DNA from 3 places in the Pseudarthrobacter scleromae genome. Region 1 is predicted to be linked to each of the others. Evidence: predicted binding sites of a transcription regulator. Region 1 holds the regulator's gene; each other region holds the start of a gene.
What was found. Region 1 encodes LexA, which represses DNA repair genes until DNA is damaged. Its sites were predicted from a motif close to TCGAACANNTGTTCGA; they were not measured.
Positions count from the first base shown of each region.

Region 1 (5,386 bases):
TCAGCGAGGTGGATGCCCGCAAGGTGCCCGAAATCATCGTGCTCAACAAAGCCGACGCCGCTGATCCCTTTGTGGTGGAACGGCTCCGGCAGCGCGAACCGCGGCATGTGGTGGTGTCCGCCCGCACGGGGCAGGGCATCGCGGAACTGCTGAAGGCAATCAGTGACGCCATTCCCAGGCCAAGCGTCAAGCTGGAGCTGCTCATCCCGTACGACCGCGGAGACCTGGTCAGCAAACTCCACGAGTCCGACGCCGAGATCATCAGCGTGGACCACGTGGAGCAAGGCACGCGGGCCGTGGTAATGGTCCGTGAAGGCTTTGCGGCCGAACTGGAACCCTTCGTCAGCAATGACTGACCTCGTGGCCACGGAAGCCACGGAGACGGCCGGCGAGCAGTTCGTGATCGAACTGCTCGACCGGGCCGTTGCCGGCATGGGCGGGCAAAGCCGTGACGGCCAGCATGAGATGGCCAGGCAGGTGGCCCGTGCCCTGGAAACGGGGGACCACCTCCTGGTCCAGGCAGGCACGGGCACCGGAAAGTCGCTGGCCTACCTGATACCCCTCATCGCGCACGCCCTGGAAAGCAACAAGCCTGCCTTGGTCTCCACGGCCACGCTTGCGCTCCAGACGCAGATCGTGGGCAGGGACCTGCCCCGGCTGCTCAAGGCCATCACTCCCGCCCTGGACAGGCCCGTCAAGGTGGCCCTGGTCAAGGGGCGGTCCAACTACGTCTGCCGGCACAAGCTGGAAGGCGGCTTCCCGAGCGAGGAACCGGCGGAAGGCCAGCTGTTCAGCCTGGGTGAGGACACCAGCGTCCCGCACTTTGCCGCAGCCGTGGGCGGGCCCTCGTCCCAGCTCGGCAAGGAAGTGGTGCGGCTGAGGGAGTGGGCGGAGAAGACCGCCACGGGCGACAGGGATGAGCTCCTGCCGGGCGTCACGGACCGCGCCTGGCGCCAGGTGTCCGTGACGTCCATGGAATGCCTGGGCGCCCAAAAGTGCCCCATGGCAGCAGAGTGCTTCAGTGAACTCGCCCGCCAGGACGCTGCTGAGGCCGATGTCGTGGTCACGAACCACGCCATGCTTGCAGTCAGCGCCTTTGAGGGGCTGGCGGTCCTGCCCGAGTATGACGTGGTGGTGGTGGACGAGGCGCACGAACTCCAGGACAGGGTTACCGGTGCGGTGTCCGGCCAGCTGTCGGTGGCCATGGTGCACGCCGCTGCCGCCGGCGCCCGCAAGCACACCGCCATCACCGTTGACGCGCTCAACGCCGCGGCCGCCAACCTGGAGCTCGCCCTCGCCGGCGTGCCGAACGGGCTGCTGCCCAACGGACTGAATGACGAACAGCTGGACTGCGTGGACCAGTTGCGCGACGCCTGCCGGGCCGCCCTCTCGGATTCGAAGGGGGACAGCACTGCAACGCCCGACGGCGGCCGGCAGCTTGCGCGGTCCCGCCTGATGCTCATCCTGGAACTTTGCGAACGGCTCCTCGCTGCCCGGGAAAACCGCGAAGTAGTGTGGTTTTCCCGCGCCAGCTCCTTTGATCCCGCGCAGGGATTCTCCCCGCCGGATGACACAGCGCCGGCGTTGATCAATATTGCGCCCCTCTCCGTGGCCGGGCGGCTGCGGGAAGGCCTGTTCGCCGGACACACCGTTGTGCTGACCTCCGCCACACTGGCCATCGGTTCAGCATTTGAACCTGCCGCCGGCGGGCTGGGCCTCGTGGGTGAGGGTGCTCCCCGCTGGAAGGGCGTGGACGTGGGCTCGCCGTTCGACTACCCCAAACAAGGCATCCTCTATGTGGCAGGGCACCTGCCGAAGCCCGGCAGGGGCGCATCCCCTGAAGCGCTGGACGAACTCGAGGCCCTGATCCGTGCTTCCGGCGGCGGCGCACTGTGCCTGTTTTCTTCCCGGCGCGCCGCAGAGGAAGCCGCCGAGGCCCTGCGCCCAAAGCTGGACATGACGGTCCTGTGCCAGGGCGACTCCACCATGACCGCACTGGTGAAGCAGTTCGCCGACGAGCCCGACACCTGCCTGTTCGGAACCATGTCCCTGTGGCAGGGCGTGGATGTTCCGGGCGGTTCGTGCCGGCTTGTGGTGATAGACCGGATTCCCTTTCCGCGGCCGGACGATCCGCTCATGACGGCGCGCTCCCGTGCCGTGGCACAGGCCGGCGGAAACGGCTTCATGTCGGTGTCGGCCACCCATGCTGCCATCCGGCTCGCCCAGGGCGCAGGCCGGCTGATCCGCTCCACCGGGGACAAGGGAGTAGTGGCAGTCCTGGACTCCAGGCTGGCCACCGAGCGCTACGCCGGGTTCCTTCGGGGAGCGCTGCCGCCGTTCTGGTCCACAACGGACCGGAAGACGGCAATCGCGGCCTTGGAGAGGCTGGCCGGGGAGAACGCCTGACGCCCTGGACATGCTGGGGCTCTGCGAAGCCGGCCCGGGGCACGGCCGGATCTGCCCAAGGTGGATCCGGCCACGCACTGCGCAGGGCCGGATCCACCCCGGGCTAATTGTGCTGTGGGTTGGTTCTGCCTGGGCCAGGAGCGGGCGGCTACAGCGAGCGGAGGACTGACACGACCTTGCCCATGATGGTGGCGTGGTCCCCGAGGATGGGCTCGTACTGGGTGTTCTGGGGGAGCAGCCAGGTGTGGCCGTCACGCTGCCTGAACGTTTTCACGGTGGCCTCGTCGTCAAGGAGGGCAGCGACGATGTCGCCGTTGGCTGCGTCCGCCTGGCGGCGGACCACCACCCAGTCGCCATCACAGATGGCTGCATCCACCATGGAATCCCCGGCCACCCTAAGCATGAACAGTTCGCCCTGGCCCACCAGCTGCCGGGGGAGCGGCATAACATCCTCCACCTGCTGGTCGGCAAGGATGGGGCCACCAGCAGCGATGCGGCCAACGAGTGGGACCATCGCCGTGTCCAAGGCCGTTGGCAGCTCCGAGACGGTGGCCCCGCCTGCGGAGATTCCCGCTGATGGCTGGCTGGCCGGCTTGGCCGCGCCACCGTCCAGGGTCAGGGGCATGAGGACTTCCATGGCGCGCGGACGCTTCGGGTCACGGCGGAGGTAGCCGAGTTTCTCCAGCTGGGCCAGCTGGTGCGTGACGCTTGAAAGGCTGGCCAGTCCCACCGTGTCACCGATCTCCCGCATGGACGGGGGGTAGCCGTTCTCATTGACGGAGCGCTGGATGGTTTCGAGGATCTTTTTCTGCCGTGGCGTCAGGCCCTTGGCGGTCCTCTTCGGTTGCGCGGTTGCCCTGCCCCCGGCGGCTGCTGCTGCCATATTCGCCAATGCCTTTCGGTGTCCGCGGGGCCCCTCCACGGCCAGGCCCTGGAGGATCCCGCCCCATAATGTCAGACCCTGCTGATCGACTGTCCGGGTGGTTGTTCTTTCGTTCAAAGCTAGGCCAGCCACACTGCTTTTTCAAACATTTGTTCTAGCGAGTCTCGACAATGTTCGTTGATAGGTGCTAAAACTGAAGAAGCAAAGTTCGAACATATATTCTACTGCGAACTCGGGCCATTCGAAGACGGCGCCGGAATGCCCCTGCCGGGGCGCGGAGCAGAACATCCGGGCAGCACAGTATGGTCCAGGAGGGCTCAGTTCATGTCAGCTACATCTGTTTCGCGGGGTTCACGTCCACAGCTGCTCTCAGTGCAGCAACTCTTGTCCGGGCCTGAAGAGCGGAAGCCGGAACGGCCGGCACCCCTTCCGCCCCTGCGGCTGACCCGCCGCGGCCGCATCGTGCTGATCGGGATTCCCCTGGTGCTGCTGGCCGCCCTGCTGCTCTCCCTGGCAGGCTTCTTCAACTCCCCGGCGAAAGCCTCCGACTCTGCTGCGGACCTTGAGACGACGTCCGCGGTCAGCGTGACGGTCCAGCCCGGCCAGTCGCTGTGGGGCATCGCGGCCACCGTGGCGCCGGAGCGCGACGCACGTGATGTTGTGGCGGACATCGTGCAGCTGAACAACCTGTCCGCAGGCACGGTCTTCCCGGGGCAGCAGCTGTTCGTACCCGCCGACTAATGCGGCACATGCCGAGGGCGAACAGGATGCCGTCACATTTTCCGGCACCCGGCACGGGCACTAAACTGTTCAGGTGAATGACCAGCTAGAACGCCTGAACCGGCTTCCCCTCCGCAGCAACCTCCGCGGGCTTACCCCTTATGGTGCGCCGCAGCTGGACGTCCCCATCCTCCTCAACGTCAACGAGAACACCCATGGTGTTCCGGCTGACGTGCGGGCTGCCATCAGCGCGGCGGTGTCCGAGGCCGCCGCAGGGCTGAACCGCTACCCGGACCGGGAGTTTACGGAACTGCGGAAAGCGCTGGCAGAATACCTGGGCCATGGATTGGACGAGACCAACCTCTGGGCCGCCAACGGCTCCAACGAGGTGCTCCAGCAGATCCTCCAGGCCTTCGGCGGCCCTGGACGCACAGCGCTCGGCTTTCCGCCCACGTACTCCATGTACCCGCTGCTGGCCAGTGGAACGGACACCGAGTACATCATCGGTGAGCGCGCCGAGGGCTACGGCCTCAGCGCCGAATCCGCGGGGCGGCAGGTCAAGGAACTGCAGCCCAACATCGTGTTCCTCTGTTCACCCAACAACCCCACGGGGACGGGACTGGGGCTGGACGTCGTGGAGGCCGTCTACGAGGCCGGTGAAGCGAGCCAGACCATCGTCATTGTGGACGAGGCCTACCACGAGTTCGCACACGACGGGACGCCCAGTGCACTGACCTTGCTGCCAGGCCGGGAGCGGCTGATCGTGTCCAGGACCATGAGCAAGGCCTTCGCGCTGGCGGGAGCCCGCCTGGGCTACATGGCTGCAGCACCCGAAGTTGCCGATGCGCTGCGCCTGGTCCGGCTGCCGTACCACCTCTCCGCCATCACGCAGGCCACCGCATTGGCCGCCCTCCAGCACCGTGAGGCGCTGATGGCGGATGTGGAAGACATCAAGAAGCAGCGGGACCGCATCGTGTCGGAGCTGACGCGCATGGGCCTCAAGCCCGCCGCGTCCGACTCCAACTACGTCTTTTTCGGCGGACTGGAGAACCCGCACCGGGTCTGGCAGGAACTGCTGGATGCGGGCGTACTGATCCGGGACGTGGGGATTCCGGGCCATCTTCGCGTCACGGCCGGAACTGAGACCGAAACCACAGCCTTCCTCACATCCCTGGAAAGCATCCTTGCAAGCCAGGCCACGCTTCCCGCCTAGACTGGAAGCAGCGGCGCTGGACGCCCTGAACCGCCCCTTCTGCCCAAAAGGACCCAACGCATGAGTACCACCGGACCGAACGCGGCTGCGGCCCGCACTGCGCGCATGGAACGTGCCACCAGTGAGTCGTCCGTGCTCGTGGAAATCAACCTGGACGGCACCGG
Region 1 covers NZ_BMKV01000007.1:35,049-40,434, reverse strand. Annotated here, with positions in the region: gene hflX (GTPase HflX) at 1-356, shown strand, start outside; gene IEX33_RS16815 (ATP-dependent DNA helicase) at 349-2,406, shown strand; gene lexA (transcriptional repressor LexA) at 2,555-3,289, opposite strand; gene IEX33_RS16805 (LysM peptidoglycan-binding domain-containing protein) at 3,614-4,030, shown strand; gene IEX33_RS16800 (histidinol-phosphate transaminase) at 4,104-5,222, shown strand; gene hisB (imidazoleglycerol-phosphate dehydratase HisB) at 5,283-5,386, shown strand, end outside.

Region 2 (5,386 bases), on a different contig from region 1:
CTACTCCTTCCCCAGCCCGGCAGCCGAGGTCTTCCCGCCCGTTACCTCATTGAGGGCGGTGAGGTTGAAGATGCCGTTGATGTCGGCCTGCTTGGTGGTGCCGGCAGCGACGCCGTCGGCCAGGAGCTTTTCGTAGGTTCCGGCTAGCGGGTCCACGGTGAACACGATGTTCTTGAGGGAGCGGTCGATGACGTCGGCCTTCAGCTCCGCCCCCGCGGCATCCTTGAGGGCTGCGTTGATGACGTTGGCCTTGTCCCCGTCGGCCGCGCCGTTCAGCCATTCGACCGACTTCACGTGGCCCTTGAGCAGTGACTTCACGGTCTCCGGGTGGTCGGCGGCGAACTTCTGGTTGACGATCAGGATGGTGGTGGGGAACTCGCCCGGCTTGCCGGACAGCGAGCCGTCCCACAGGTCCTTTTCGTCCACCAGGACCTTGGCTCCGGCGGTGAGCACCAGGCGTGAGGCCCACGGCTCAGGCAGCCACGCGCCGTCGAGCTTTCCGTCCTGGAAGAGCTTCAGTGTCTGGGCGTTCTCGGTGGGGTTGATGGCCACGTCGCCGCTGCCGTCAACGTTGGTCCTGTAGCCCTGGGACGCGAGCCAGGCGCGGAGGGCCACGTCCTGCGTACCGCCGAGCTGCGGGGAGGCAAGGATTTTGCCCCTTAGGTCCGCGGCGGAGCTGATCTCCGGCCGAACCACCAGCTGGGCGCCGCCGGCTGCAGCACCGGCGATGATGTTCACCGATTCGCCGCCGCTCTTCACGAACGAGTTGATGGCGGGATTCGGGCCGATGTACGTGGCATCGATGGCACCGGCGTTCAGGGCCTCGATCGCGGCCGGGCCGGCGTTGAACACCTGGGTGCTGAGCCTGGTATCGCCGAGCTCCTCCGCGATGTAGCCCTGGCTTACCCCCACCAGGGCGGGGGCGTGGGTGACGTTGCCGAAGTATCCAAGCTTGAGTTCCGCGGCGGGGTTGCCGGCGGGGGCGGTCTCCTGCACTGCCCCGGGGGTCCCGCCGTTCACGGCGGAGGCGACGGCGGCGCCCCCGCCAATGAGGGCGAGGATGCCGACGGCGATGCCGACCTTCAGCCGGAGCGGCCGCTTGGGCGCGGCGGACTGGCCGGCAACGATGCGGGTGGAGCCTGGCTGGTCCTGCGGATTCTTGGGGCTTTGGCGCGAGGGATCTGACACTGGAATTCCTTTGCTGGGGTGGATGCTGAGTTGAGATTACGGAGCGACCGGCAGCGCCACAATCGTTCCCGTAGCGGGCGTTCACGGGAGGTCGCGGGGGCTCAACAAGGCGTAGCGCAGCGACAAGAAACGTCGCGGGACGTCTTTTTCCGGGGCGCCGGAAGGAGTGTTCCCGCGGCAATGAATCCCATAGGTTGCCGGTCGCCGGGGCCTGTTTCCGGGTCCTGATGCGGACGTACGATCAGGCATGGAAAAGTTGAAATTTGAGGTGGATATCAACGCTCCCGCCGGGACCGTCTGGGCCACGATGCTCGACGATGCCACCTACCGGGAATGGACGAGTGCCTTCAGCGAGACAGGTTCCTTCTATGAGGGCGACTGGAACGCGGGCAGCGAGATTCGATTCCTCGGCCCGGACGGTGAGGGGTCCGTGGGAGGGATGATCGCAACAGTTGAGGAATGCAGGCCGAACGAGTTCGTGTCCCTGCGGTATCTCGGCCAGATCGTCCGCGGTGTGGATGACACGACCAGTGATGCTGCGCAGGAATTCATCGGAGCCCACGAAAACTATTCGTTCACCGAAGCCGACGGCGTGACGAAAGTCGAGGTCGAGGTTGAGAGCGTGGAGGACTGGGTGGCCATGCTGAATGAAACGTGGCCCGTGGCCCTCGCCAAACTCAAGGACCTCGCCGAAGCGCGGGCCTGACCTAGTCGCCCTCGGCGGCCGTGGACCTCCGTGCGGCTCAGTCAACGGCCGTTTAGGCAGCTTTCACCAGCGGAAGCTCGTCCCAGTGGGTGGTGTACCTGGGGGACCGCATGTTCCGTTTCATGGTCCAGTCCAGGCCCGACTTGATGCCGGCGTGCCCCAGGCCGATGGAGCCGCGTCCGAAGCGGCTGCCCACGTCCTCCAGCAGGGTGCCGATGTGGCGTTCCTCGTGCCGGTTCTCGAACAGCTCCAGCGGGGACTGGTTGCCGGTAGGCCGCAGGTCCGTCAGCATGAGCCCCACTTTGACGTACTTCAGGCCATCGCGGATGTTGGGCAGCAGGGCGTGCGCCGCCCTGGTGAGCAGGAGCGGGTCGGCGGTTGGCATCGGCAACGGGACGCACACGGACGGATACGCCTGCTCCTGCCCGCTGAACGGCGAGGTGCCGACGAATGCGGTGAGGACTTTCGCCTGCAGCCTGTGCTTGGCCAGCCGCGCGCTCGCGTTCTGGCCGTAGACGCTGAGCACCTGCCGCAGCCCCGCCGCCGTGGTGACCGGGGTGGAGAAGGAACGGGAGAAGATCAGCTGGTCCCGGCCCAGGCGTTCCTCTTCCATGGGGATGCAGGGTGTGCCGTTGAGTTCCAGGACAGTGCGCATCATGACCACGGAGAACTTGTCCCGGATGGCCACGGGGTCGGCGCGGGTGAGGTCCAGGATGGTGTGGATGCCGATGGCATTCAGGCGCCTGGTCAGGCGGCCGGCGATGCCCCAGATTTCCTCCACGGACAGGCGCCCCAGCAGCTGCTCCCGCACGGCGGCGGGAACGCTGTCCCAGTGGCATACCTCGCCGAACGCCGGGTTGTTCTTGGCCCATTTGTTGCACAGTTTGGCCAGCGTCTTGGTGGGCGCGATCCCGACGCATACGGGCACGCCCACATTGCGGCGGACGGCATTCTTCATGGTCCTGCCCAGCGCCAGCAGCTGCTCCGGCTCCCCCTTCACTCCGAGGAAGGCCTCGTCGATGCTGTAAACCTCCAGCCACGCGGAGTACCTGCCGAGCAGCTCCATGACCCGGGCGCTGATGTCCCCATAGAGCTCGTAGTTGCTGGATTTGGCCACCAGCCCCCATTCCTTCGCGCGGGGTGCGAGTTTGAACCACGGCTCGCCGGTGGCAATGCCCAGGGCCTTAGCCTCGGGGGAGCGGGTGACAGCGCAGCCGTCGTTGTTCGAAAGGACCACCAGCGGCCTGCCCTCCAGCGAAGGATCGAAGGCACGCTCTGCCGAGGCGTAGAAACAGTTCACGTCCACGTGGGCGATCTGCGGCATCTGCCGCATGGGGACGGGTTTGCTCATCGCCGGGCACCCGGACGCCGCCGGCTAGACATGGTGCAGGCACCTCGTGGCAACGCCCCAGATGGTCAGCTCCGAGAGGGCAGGCACTTTGATGTCCGCATACTTTGGATTCTCCGCCTGCAGCACGACGCCTGTGGCGGTAAGGCGCAGGCGCTTCACCGTCAGCTCCCCGTCCAGCACGGCAATCACCACTGAGCCGTCGCGGGGCTCCAGTGCCCTGTTGACGATCAGCTCATCACCGTCGCTGATGCCCGCACGCTCCATGGAGTCTCCTGTCACGCGGACCACGAACGTGCTGGTGATGTCCTTGATCAGGTGGGCGTTCAGGTCGATCCGGCCATCGAAGTAGTCCTGCGCCGGCGAAGGAAACCCTGCGGCGACGGGAACCGGGGCAATCAGCACTGACAACAACGAGGCGCCCGAATCTATCACGCGGGGACCGATAATAACGCCCACAACACACCTTTATTCGAATATATGTTCGATTACTTCAGTGTAGACCCTGGCCCTGACAATGCCACCCCCGGAGTACCTGGCGTCCCTGCCTCCGGGTGCTTCACGGTGAGGCAGCCACCTTAAAAGCAGGAGTGGCGCTGCCCGGATGGGCAGCACCACTCTGCGTCTGGTTGTAACTATGTCAGCTGGCGACGGCGGGCCGTGACTCCCGCACCACCGACGGCGTGAACTTCGCCCCGGTATCCGGAAAGGAGGGCACATGGATGCGGGCGTGGGTGTGGACTTCCTGAACCGTCCGCCGGGTGTGCTCCGCGATCTCTTCCATGGTGGCCACCCACATGCCGTCCATTCCCTTGACCCGTTCAATCAGCCGCTCCAGGGCCACAGCCTTGGAGGGCCGGCCGGAGATGAAGGGATGGTTGGTCAGGACGAAGCAGCTGCCCTGCGCATGGTGCGCCTCCGCCTCCAGCGTCCACATTTCCAGGACCTTCGCCGGGCTCTCGATGACGCCGCTGCCGGTGACGCCCGGGTAGAACGCGTACTGCTCCCAGTCGTCCAGCGCCCAGTCCACCGGAATCTCCACAAGGTCCCGGGAGTCGCCCGGGGCGACGCTGAAGCGGTAGGGGGCATCGCCGTCGAGCAGGCTTGAATCGTAGAGGAAGCCGCGGTCCGCCAGGAGGGCCGGGGAATGCCAGTTCAGTTCCCACCACGGCGCCCGGTAGCCCACCGGCTCCACCCCTGCCACCTTGGCCAGGGCCTCCAGGCCGCGGTCGATGTAGCGCGCCTCCGTCTCGGCGTCGATACCCTGCATGGGCTCGTGCAGGTAGCCGTGGTGCGCCACCTCGTGCCCCGCGTCAACGATGCGCCGGACCGTGTCCGGATAGCACTCGGCGGTGAAGCCGGGGACGAAGAACGTGGCACGGATGTCCTGCCGCTGGAGGATCTGCAGCAGCCGGGGGACTGCCACCTTGGGCCCGTAGGACTGGTGGGTCATCAGGGACATCCGGCTGGTGCTCTTGGGATCGTGGGCGATGGTGCAGGATTCGGCGTCGACGTCGAAGGTGAAGGAGGCTGCCGCCTGCTTGCCCTCGGGCCAGGTGATCGGGTGGGCGGAGTCGGGGAATGCGTCAAAGGTCATGTCAGGTGTTCCTAGGTTAGAGGCCGGCCGGGGCGCTGGGCCGGGCAGGGATTCCGGCCAGGGCCGGGGAGGGCTGGGCGTCGGCGCCGGCAGCCGGAGCGGATTCGAGGAACTTGCGGTGGACCCTCGGGCCCAGGATGGCGTAGCTCGTAGCGCTCGCCAGCCCGCCGGCCAGCCAGGACAGGTCCCAGCCGCCCAGGGCCACGGCGATGGGGCCCTGCATGGCGGGAACGAGGCCGTACATAAACAGCCAGGTGGCGAAGATGCCGACCAGGAGGGAGGTGACTCCCGCCCAGTTGACGCCGGGCAGTCGCTTGGTCCCGACGCCGTCGAACAGCCGTGCGGGGTTGCCGGGCCAGCGCTTCTCGATCCAGAAGTAATGCACCAGCATCACGCCGCCCCAGGCGGCCACCCAGGCCACCAGCCCGATGAGCCAGGCGTCCAGCACCGCTGCGAAGTCCTCCTGGAAGATGAAGAAGACGACGGCGATGAGCGAGAAGACGCCGACGAACAGGTTCAGCTTGCGGCGGCTGATGGTGATGTCCAG
Region 2 covers NZ_BMKV01000002.1:364,651-370,036, forward strand. Annotated here, with positions in the region: gene IEX33_RS06570 (ABC transporter substrate-binding protein) at 1-1,188, opposite strand; gene IEX33_RS06575 (SRPBCC domain-containing protein) at 1,436-1,894, shown strand; gene IEX33_RS06580 (Y-family DNA polymerase) at 1,947-3,245, opposite strand; gene IEX33_RS06585 (LexA family protein) at 3,270-3,701, opposite strand; gene IEX33_RS06590 (polysaccharide deacetylase family protein) at 3,883-4,839, opposite strand; gene IEX33_RS06595 (purine-cytosine permease family protein) at 4,856-5,386, opposite strand, start outside.
Region 2: a site for LexA is predicted at 3,715-3,730, ahead of IEX33_RS06585 (LexA family protein). Genes of this name have one in related genera too.

Region 3 (5,386 bases), on a different contig from region 1:
GGACGTTGTCAGGGCCAGGCCCGCTTGTCCTTTCAGGGCAAGCGGGTAACCGTCAAAGGTTGTGGAAATGGAGGCAGGTGTGCCCGGGGTGTTGATAAGGATGGCCGGCACCCGGTCCCCGAACTGGGCGGCCACATAGATGGTCAGCAGGACGGCGAGGCCCTGGATGGGTTCCAGCGTCAGCGTGAACCCGCTGGCCAGGGCCACGGCCATGGTGGCAGTCACACCCGGGAAGGCACCCACGAGCATGCCCACCAGGATGCCCAGGCCTATGTAGAGAAGGGTGTCCACCTGGAGGACGGTCATGATGCCGTCGGTGACGGGCGAGGCAGCGATCTGGATCATAGGTTCACCCGCAATGCGACGACAAAAAGGAAATGGAGGAGGGCCGTAACGATGGCCGGGAACACGAGCAGCGGCCTCCAGCCCCGGCCACCGTACAGGGCCGTCAGCGCAACGGACGTTGCGAACGTAATCAACCAGAACTGGAGGACGTTCCACAGCAGGAGGTAGCCCACCAGGATCGCGGCCGTCAGCAGCATCCGGCCGATGCCCCACCCGCTGAGCGGATCAGGGAGGTTGGCCCGGCTGACCCCGCGCAGCACGTTGACCACCACCTGCAGGATGCCGAACACGATAAGGCTCCATGCGAGCATGGTGGGCCAGAAGGGAGGCCCGAGTTCCACCCGGACCCCTGAGCGGATGCCCTGGGCGAGCACCAGGACCAGGACGCCGAGGCCGATGGTGACGGCGGCCGGAACCAGTTCCCTGAGCCGGTGCGCACGGTCCGTGACCAGCATCTCTGATGCCGGGTGGATATGGGCTTCGGCGTGGTCCTGCTCAGGGTCTGTTGGGTTGAGGCCTGCCGGCGGCCCTGGTGCTGTGTGATCGTTCATTGGGGTTCCTCAGTAGGGGCCGGCCAGCGGAAGGCTGGCCGGCCCGTCTGCCTCGAAGTGCGTGCCTGCGCTACTTGCCCTGCGCGAGCTTGATCCACGGTCCGTAGCGGTCGGCTTCCTCGTCAAGGAACGCCGTCATCTCCTCCGCGTCCTTGAAGGTCGGCACAAGGTTGGAACCTTCGATGACCTTCTTGTACTCCGGGTCCTCAACAGCCTTGCCCATGGCGTCGGAGAGCTTGCTGACAACTTCCTCGGGCGTACCGGCCGGAGCCATGATCCCCACCCATGAAGCGTTCTGCAAGTCGATTCCTTCTTCCCTGGCGGTGGGGACGTCCGGGTTCTTTGGATCCCGTTCCTCGGTCAGCATGGCCAGGTAGCGGAGCTTGCCTGCGTCCACCTGGTTCTTCTGCGTGCCGATTGCATCGATCGAGAAATCGACGTCACCGGCAGCCGCAGCAGCAACTGCCGGGGCGGAGCCGTCAAACGGGACGGACGTGAGCTCGATTCCGGCGAGTTCCTGGAGGCCCTGGGCGGGGGAATCCCAGACCGAGCCAACGCCCGGGCTGGAGTAGGTGACCTTGCCGGGGTTGGCCTTGGCGTCCGCGACGAGGTCCTTGAGCGACTGGTAGGGGCTGTCCACCGGGACAGCGATGGCACCGGGTCCGGCCAGGCCCTGGCCAATCGGCGCGTAGTTGGACGGGTCGATGTCGTAATCCTGGAACTGCAGGGTGGCTACCTCTACGCCCATCATCGACAGGTTGTAGCCGTCCGGCTTTTGGTCCTTCAGCCAGTTGTAGGCCACCGAACCGTTGGCTCCCGGCTTGTTTTCGACGATGACCTCGACGCCCAGCTCTTTTTCCAGCAGCGGTGCAATAGTACGGGCCGTCAGGTCCCCCGAGCCGCCTGCGGCCCAGGGAACGGTCAGCCGGATGTCCTGCGCGGGGAAGTCGGCTTCGGAACTGCTGTTGCTGCCCGAGGCGCAACCAGTCAGCGCAAGCAACCCCGCCGTGCCCACTGCGAGTGATTTTAGAAGGGTTTTCACTACGGTTTTCTCCTTTGATACCCGTACTCCGACAAGGCTTGCGGCTGTCATCTCCGACAGTGCGCCTCATCTGGGACTTTGTACGCATTACGAACATGTGTGCATAAAACGTACAGTAGTTGTAATCTAGTTCACATCGAGGCCCGGAACAAGGCCGCGGCCGAAATTGTGACCAGGCAATCCGACCCATGGACGCTTCGCACTGGCGGGGCCGGAAGGTGGACAGAATGAGTACTCCGGCGGAGTCGTACCTGGTGGGGTTGATCGGCGAAGGAACCACGCACTCCCTGACGCCTGCCCTCCACGAGAGGGAAGCCGACCATCACGGACTGCGGTACATCTACCGGACCGTTGACCTGACCCTCCTGGCACGTCCGGCTGACGACGTGGGTACCCTGCTCTCGGCCGGACGCGATCTTGGCTTCAACGCCTTCAACATCACCGTTCCCGCCAAACAGGTTGTCCTTGGGTACCTTGATGATCTTTCGGACGATGCGGCCCGGCTGGGGGCCGTCAACACCGTCCTTATCCGTGATGGCAAGTTCATCGGCCACAACACCGATTACTCCGGATTTGGCTCCGCCCTCGAGGAAGGCCTCCCCGGAGCATCCCTTGGACATGTTGTGCAGCTGGGCGCCGGCGGCGCCGGCGCAGCTACGGCGTACGCGCTCCTTGCAGCAGGGGCGGAGCACCTGTGCGTCGTGGACCTGGATCCCGCCCGGTCCCGGGAGCGGGCCGAGGCCCTCGCACGGTTCTTCCCGGACAGGAACATCGAATGGCGGCCGATCAGCGAGATAGGGGACCTGATGTCTAAGGCTGACGGCCTGGTGCATGCCACCCCCGTGGGGATGCACGCCCATCCGGGCATGCCCCTGGACGGGGACCTGCTCCAGTCCCGGCACTGGGTGGCCGATATCGTCTACCGCCCGATCGAAACCGAATTGGTCAAGGCCGCCGGCGCCAAGGGGTGCCGTGTGCTGGACGGCGGCCACATGGCCGTGGGCCAGGCGGTGGACGCCTTCCGCCTCATCACGGGCGTGGAACCGGACCGCTCGCGCATGAGGCAGCATTTCCTGTCCATGCTCCGGCAGGGGGCCTAGGCCCCAGCCGGGTGCACCCTTGGAGCGGCTAACCCCGCGCGCTGAGATCGGCGGAGATGAGTTTCGCCGTCGCAATGATCTCCTGCGCCACCGAGGCCAGGAAGGCGTCCGGGTCCGGCTTGGCAGCCACGGACTGGGCCTGCAGGGACACGTTGACGGCGGCCACAACCCTGGACCTGTCGTACACGGGGGCCGCCACGGACATCAGGCCCAGCTCCAGCTCCTGGTCCAGCAGGCACCAGCCCTGCGCCCGGACCGTCTCAAGGACTGGCAGAAGGTCCTTGGCAGTGCCCAGGGCGCGCGGGGTCAGCGGTTTGATCTCGGCCGTGGCCAGGTAGGCCTTCAGGTCCGCCGGAGGCAGCCCGGCGAGCAGAACGCGGCCCATGGACGTGGCGTACGCCGGGAAGCGGGTGCCCACGGTAATGCCCACGTTCATGATCCGGCGGGTGGTTACCCGCGCGATGTAGGCGATGTCAGCCCCGTCGAGCACTGCGGCAGAGGTGGACTCCCCCAGCTTCAGGGACAGTTCCTCAAGGTGTGGCTGCGCCATCTGCGGCAGCGACAGCCCGGACAGGTACGCGTAACCCAGCTGGAGCACCTTGGCCGTCAGCGCGAAGGTTTTACCGTCCGTTCGAACGTAGCCCAGTTCCACCAGCGTGTGCAGGAACCGCCGGGCAGTGGCGCGCGTCAGCCCCGTGCGGGCTGCCACCTCCGTCAGGGTCATCACCGGGTGGTCCGTATCGAATGCACGGATGACGGCGAGCCCGCGGGCCAGGGACTGGACGTACTGGTCACTGGCCTGCGGGGCACCCGCTGATGCTGCGTCGGTCATGGTTACCAATCCTAGGGCCGGCTCAGGCCGCGGCGGCCGCCTTGAGCGGAACAGGCACCAGTTCCTGGAGTTCCTCCAAGGTGCAGCCGAAGGTCTCGCGGACGGTGATGCCGGCGGGCCCGGTGAGGAAGACGGCTTTGTCCGTGTACACGCGGGTGACGCAGCCGACGCCGGTGAGCGGGTAGGTGCAGGACTCCACGATCTTGGAGGCGCCTTCGCGGGTGAGCAGGGTCATCATGACGAACACGTCCTTGGCGCCGGTGGCCAGGTCCATGGCACCTCCGACGGCGGGAATGGCGCCGGGTGCGCCGGTGTGCCAGTTGGCGAGGTCGCCGGTCACCGATACCTGGAACGCGCCGAGCACGCAGATGTCCAGGTGCCCGCCGCGCATCATCGCGAAGGAATCGGCGTGGTGGAAGTAGGACGCCCCCGGGAGTTCGGTGACTGGGATCTTGCCCGCGTTGATGAGGTCCTCGTCAATCTCATCGCCCCTGGCCTCCGGGCCCATGCCCAGCATCCCGTTCTCCGTGTGGAGCGTGATGTCCTGGTCCTCGGTGAGGTAGTTGGACACGAGCGTGGGCTGGCCGATGCCGAGGTTCACGAACGAGCCCGGGGCGATGTCCCTGGCCACCAGGCGGGCGAGGTCGTCCCGGCTCAGCGGGGCCTCGGAGGTTTTGATGCTCGATTCCATGACGCCCATCTCAGGCCACCTTCTCTTCAGTGCCAGTGGTGCTGCCGGCGGTATTGCCGGCAGCAGCGGGAACGCGGACCACGGTATTGACGTAGATTCCGGGAGTCACCACGTTTTCCGGGTCCAGTGCCCCGACAGGCACGATCTCGGAGACCTGCACGATGGTCTGCCTGGCCGCCGCGGCCATGATCGGCCCGAAGTTCCGGGCGGTCTTGCGGTACACCAGGTTGCCCTTCCCGTCCGCCTTGAGCGCCTTGATGAGTGCGACGTCGGCGTGGATGGGGGTCTCGAACACCTGGCCGCGGCCGTCAATGATCCGGGTTTCCTTGCCTTCGGCGAGCATGGTGCCGTACCCGGTGGGAGTGAAGAACCCGCCGATCCCGGCCCCGGCGGCCCGGATCCGCTCGGCCAGGTTGCCCTGCGGCACCAGTTCCAGCTCAATCTCGCCTGCGTGGAACTTGGCGTCGAAATGCCAGGAGTCTGACTGGCGCGGGAAGGAACAGATCATCTTCCGCACCCGGCCTTCCTTGATCAGCAGGGCCAGGCCCTGGTCGCCTTGGCCCGCGTTGTTGTTCACCACCGTCAGGTCCGTGGCGCCGCAGTCCAGCAGCGCGTCGATCAGCTCGAACGGCTGCCCGGCGTTGCCGAACCCGCCGATCATCACAGTGGAACCGTCCTTGATTCCGGAGACGGCCTCCTGGACCGACTCTACGAAGTTCAGCATTGCCTAGGCCTTTCCTGTGCTGGTGCCTGCGGAGGCGGTGACGTTTTCGAGGACGACGGCGAGGCCCTGGCCCACGCCGATGCAGATCGCGGCGACGCCCC
Region 3 covers NZ_BMKV01000002.1:50,980-56,365, forward strand. Annotated here, with positions in the region: gene IEX33_RS05150 (tripartite tricarboxylate transporter permease) at 1-345, opposite strand, end outside; gene IEX33_RS05155 (tripartite tricarboxylate transporter TctB family protein) at 342-896, opposite strand; gene IEX33_RS05160 (Bug family tripartite tricarboxylate transporter substrate binding protein) at 967-1,938, opposite strand; gene IEX33_RS05165 (shikimate dehydrogenase) at 2,166-3,038, shown strand; gene IEX33_RS05170 (IclR family transcriptional regulator domain-containing protein) at 3,067-3,870, opposite strand; gene IEX33_RS05175 (3-oxoacid CoA-transferase subunit B) at 3,893-4,570, opposite strand; gene IEX33_RS05180 (3-oxoacid CoA-transferase subunit A) at 4,572-5,285, opposite strand; gene IEX33_RS05185 (thiolase family protein) at 5,289-5,386, opposite strand, start outside.
Region 3: a site for LexA is predicted at 2,028-2,043, ahead of IEX33_RS05165 (shikimate dehydrogenase). Genes of this name have one in related genera too.